2 regions of the Microbacterium sp. EB106-03-03-XG65 genome follow, and region 1 is predicted to be linked to the other one. Evidence: predicted binding sites of a transcription regulator. Region 1 holds the regulator's gene; the other holds the start of a gene.
The links. The regulator HrcA, encoded in region 1, represses chaperone genes, less so after heat shock. The targets are predictions, from matches to a motif close to TTNGCACTCGNNNNNNNCGAGTGCNAA.
Positions count from the first base shown of each region.

Region 2: the regulator HrcA is predicted to act here: its motif matches at 1,051-1,077, upstream of groL (chaperonin GroEL).

Region 1 is NZ_JBYTEB010000001.1:2,571,777-2,574,245, forward strand. It holds gene dnaJ (molecular chaperone DnaJ) at 1-942, opposite strand, end outside; gene hrcA (heat-inducible transcriptional repressor HrcA) at 979-2,010, opposite strand; gene AC3WS6_RS12180 (carboxylesterase/lipase family protein) at 2,102-2,469, shown strand, end outside.
Region 2 is NZ_JBYTEB010000002.1:316,582-319,050, forward strand. It holds gene groL (chaperonin GroEL) at 1-1,014, opposite strand, end outside; gene AC3WS6_RS14850 (LytR C-terminal domain-containing protein) at 1,124-1,702, opposite strand; gene AC3WS6_RS14855 (DUF3263 domain-containing protein) at 1,781-2,038, opposite strand; gene AC3WS6_RS14860 (DUF2332 domain-containing protein) at 2,057-2,469, opposite strand, start outside.

The sequences.
Region 1 (2,469 bases):
GTTTCCGCGCAGCGGGGTGATCCCTCGACCCTTGATGGTGAGCACATCGCCGGATTGCACGCCGGGCCGGATCTCGAGGTCCACCTCGCCGTCGAGTCCCTGGATGGTCGTCTCGGTGCCGAGGATCGCATCGGTCATCGCCACCTCGAGGGTGGCCAGCAGGTCATCGCCGTCGCGACTGAATGCCGGATGCGGGTTCACGGTGACCTCGACGTACAGGTCGCCGTTCGGACCGCCCGCCTTGCCGACCTCGCCCGACCCGGGCAGCTGCAGACGCAGGCCGGTCTCGACACCGGCCGGGATGTCGAGCGACACCGTCCGGCGCGAACGGACACGCCCCTGTCCTCCGCATGTGCCGCAGGGATACGGGATCGTCGTGCCGTATCCCTCGCAGGTGCCGCAGGGCTGAGAGGTCACGACGTTGCCGAGCAGGCTGCGCACCTGGCGCTGCACGTGACCCGAGCCGCCGCAGATGTCGCACGTGACGGGCGATGTGCCCTCCTGACAGCACGACCCGTTGCACGTCTCGCAGAGTACGGCCGTGTCGACCTCGATGTCGCGGTGCGCTCCGAACACCACATCGCCCAGGTCGAGAGTGACTCGCACCAGAGCATCCTGGCCGCGCTCGCGGCGAGACCGCGGTCGCGCCCCTCGCCCGCCGCCCTGTGCCGCTCCGAAGAACGTCTCGAAGATGTCGCCGAAACCGCCGAAGCCGCCGAAGTTGCCTGCGGCTCCATCGCCTCCGCCCATGTCGTAACGGCGCCGCGAGTCGTCGTCGCTGAGCACGTCGTAGGCGTGGGTCACGAGCTTGAACTTCTCGGCAGCATCCTCACCCGGGTTCACGTCCGGGTGGAGCTGACGTGCAAGACGTCGATACGCCTTCTTGATCTCGTCGGTGGAAGCGTCGCGCGAGACGCCGAGTACCTCGTAGTGATCCGCCACAATGGCCCTTCTGCGTGTTGTGTCAGGGCGCCCGCGTCAGCGGGCGGCCTCGTCTTCGTCGAGCATCCGCGAGAGGTAACGGGCCACAGCCCGCGCCGCCGCGAGGTTGCTCGGATAGTCCATGCGGGTCGGCCCCATCACTCCGACTCGAGCAGTGCCGCTCGGGGCGGCGTAGTTGCTCGCGACGATCGATGCCTCGCCGAGCCCGAACGATGCGTTCTCCGTGCCGATGCTCGCCGCGAGACCGTGAGAATCGGTCTCCATCTCGCTCATCAGCCGCAACAGGGTCACCTGCTCTTCGATCGCCTCGAGCAACGGATGGATGCTGCCGCGGAAGTCCTGCTCGCGTCGGGCGAGCGTCGCGGCACCGGCCATCACGAGACGCTCCTGCCGGAACTGGCCGAGCTCGTCGATGATGATGGTCGCCAGCGCACGGAGCACCTGGTCGCCCGCATGCTCGTCGTCCGCGAGAAGCGATTTCAGTCGGTCGGCGGCATCGCTCACCGCCCGCCCGGTGATCAACGCCGCCAGTCGGGCGCGGAGCACCGCCATATCGGCCTCATCGACCACAGCGGGCAGGGGCGCCATGCGCTGCGACACTCCTCCGGCGTCGGTGACCAGGACGATCAGCAGACGCGTCGGGGCGAGAGCGACGAGTTCGATGTGGGTGAGGTTCGCCCGAGCGAACGACGGATACTGAGCCAGAGCGACCTGACCGGTGAGCTGAGTGAGAACCCGCACGGTGCGCGCCATGAGGTCGTCGAGATCGGCGGGATCGGTGAGGAACGACTCGATGGCCGTTCGCTGTGCGCCCGAGAGAGGCCGCAGCTGGGCGAGGTGGTCGACGAAGACCCGATAGCCCTTGTCTGTGGGAACGCGACCGGACGAGGTGTGCGGCGCCGCGATGAGCTCTTCGTCTTCGAGCAGCGCCATGTCGTTGCGGATCGTCGCTGCCGACACGCCGAAGGAGTGGCGGTCGACGATCGATCTGCTGCCGACGGGCTCATGCGTCTCGACGTAGTCCTGCACGATCGCGCGGAGGACCTGAAGGCCTCGTTCGCTGACCATCGCATCTCCTCCCTCTTGGCACTCACTGACTTCGAGTGCCAATTCTACCGGTCAGCGGGGGCGTCGCGCTGATCGCCCTACGATGGGCACCATGAGTGTCGCGCCGCAGGTCACCGTGTCCGCCGGGATCGTGCGCGGCGAGACATCGGACGGTGTCCACCGCTACCTCGGCATCCCCTACGCCGCCGCTCCGTTCGGGGCGAATCGCTTCCGAGCGCCGCGTCCGCCGGCCCCCTGGGACAGCGTGCGCGATGCCACGTCTTTCGGAGCGACGGCTCCTCAGCATCCGTACCCGGGTGCGATCGGTGAACTGCTCGGCTCCGTCGAGATCCCGGGCGACGAGATCCTCACCGTGAACGTGTGGGCGCCCGAAGAGGCGAGCAACGCACCGGTCGTCCTCTGGATCCACGGCGGCGCGCTCGAGCGAGGCGCGGCCGCTCTCCCCCTGTACGACGGTGC
Region 2 (2,469 bases), on a different contig from region 1:
GTCTGCCTCACCGGCACCCTCGACGATCGTGGTCTCGTCCTTCGTGACGATGACCTTGCGCGCACGGCCCAGCAGGTCGAGCGTGGCGTTCTCGAGCTTCAGTCCGACCTCTTCGGTGATGACCTGACCACCGGTGAGGATCGCGATGTCCTGCAGCTGCGCCTTGCGACGGTCGCCGAAGCCGGGAGCCTTGACGGCGACCGACTTGAAGATGCCCTTGAGCTTGTTGAGCACGAGAGTCGCGAGAGCCTCGCCCTCGACGTCCTCGGCGATGATGACGAGCTCCTTGCCGTCCTGGATCACCTTGTCGACGATGGGCAGGAGGTCCTTGATGTTCGAGACCTTCTGGTTCGCGATGAGGATGTACGGGTCTTCGAAGACCGCTTCCTGGCGCTCCGGGTCGGTCACGAAGTACGGGTTCAGGTAGCCCTTGTCGAAGCGCATGCCCTCGGTGAGCTCGAGCTCGGTGCCGAAGGTCTGCGACTCCTCGACCGTGACGACGCCTTCCTTGCCGACCTTGTCGATCGCCTCGGCGATGAGCTCGCCGATCGCGGGGTCAGCTGCGGAGATGGATGCGGTCGCCGCGATCTGCTCCTTGGAGTCGATCTCCTTGGCGCTGGCGAGCAGCTCCTCGGTGATCGCCGCGACGGCCTTCTCGATGCCGCGCTTGAGCGAGATCGGGTCGGCGCCGGCTGCGACGTTGCGCAGGCCCTCGCGAACCAGAGCCTGAGCGAGCACCGTGGCGGTGGTGGTTCCGTCACCGGCGACGTCGTCGGTCTTCTTCGCGACCTCCTTGACGAGCTCCGCGCCGATCTTCTCGTACGGGTCGTCCAGCTCGATCTCCTTGGCGATGGAGACACCGTCGTTCGTGATCGTGGGGGCGCCCCACTTCTTCTCGAGCACGACGTTGCGGCCGCGCGGGCCGAGGGTCACCTTGACAGCGTCGGCGAGGATGTTGAGGCCACGCTCGAGGCCGCGGCGGGCCTCCTCATCGAAAGCGATGATCTTTGCCATGAGTTTTGTCGTCCCTCCTGGACGTAGACGTTGGGTTTAGCACTCAGAGTGAGAGAGTGCTAACGCCATTCTGGCACTCGGCCCCTTCGAGTGCAAGCTGCGGGAGGGACTACGGAGCGGGCGTCTCCTCGACATCGGTCGCTGCGCCCGAGACGCGGTCGAGGCCGATGACGACCGTGAGCTGCTTCTGCCCCTCTTCGGTCTCGCCGAGGTAGAAATCGCTCTGCTGCACGTCGGCGCCGCCGATGAGCCCCGCGAGTCCGATCGCCGCGAGTTCGTCGTCATCCGCGACGTAGTAGACGGTGGTGGTCGTGAAGTCCTCGCTCGTGCTGTCGCTGGCGAAGACCGTCTCGGCGGGCCAGCCATTGGTGATCAGCACCTCTCGCATCTGCTCGTCCAGGCCCTCGTCGGCAGTGGCGTTGAGGATCATCACCGAGTACGAGGTGTCGACCACGCCCGTCTCCTCGGGAATCGGCGTGAGGGTCGGCATGGCCTCAGGGAACGGCGTGATGCGTCCCATCACGATGAGAGACCCGAAGATCCCGGCGATCACGAGCACGAGGGCGGCGACGAACGACCAGAGCAGCACGACCCACCCGTTCATCCCGGGGGCTTCGGCGCGGTGCGCGCCCACACGTCCGGAGGAACGGGGCACGTCGTCGAATCGGTCTCGGATGGGCTTTGACACCCCTCGATGCTACTGGCATGGGCCTGGGCATCCGCGCCACGCCCGACCGTGGCGCCGCATGATGCTCGCGCGGTGTCGTCAGCCGGCGAAACCGGGCGTGCGAGTCGATCGGCGGATCGCGCGCGCATCGCGGATGCGGCGCAGCCGCCCCACGAGCATCGGGTCGTACTCGAGCGCGACGTCGGAATCGATCAGCCGGCCGAGCAGCTGGTAGTACCGTGCGGAGCTCATGCCCAACTGCGCGCGGATGACCTCTTCCTTGGTGCCGCTGTGCCGCGGCCAGGCGGTCTCCAGCGTGAGGATCGCGCGATCGCGCTCGGTCAGCTCTCCCAGCATGAGATCAGAGTAGGTCGATCACCGCGCCGCGGCCGTGCGCCACTCCCATGATCGACCGAGCGGATCGGCAGAAGCACGCACCCGCCCGTCGAGAGCGACGACGAAGCCGGGCCAGGTGTCGGCGTCGACGGCGGGCTCCCACACATCGAGCAACCCCGGCGGATCGATCGTCACCCACCGCGCCGGCAGGCTGCGGATGCGGTCGACCAGCGACAGACGAGCTTCACGCGGGATGTGCACCAGCACTCCGGGCGTGGTGACCACGAGGGTGGCATCGCCGGGCGCCTCCGCCGCGAGCGCTTCCACATGCGCGAGAGCGTCGCCCGCGACGAGGTGGGGAGGATCCTGGGCGGCGATGTCGAGCGCTGCGGCGACCCTCTCCTCACGACCTCGCTCGCCCGGCCAGACGAGCCCCTGCAACCAGCGGCGGT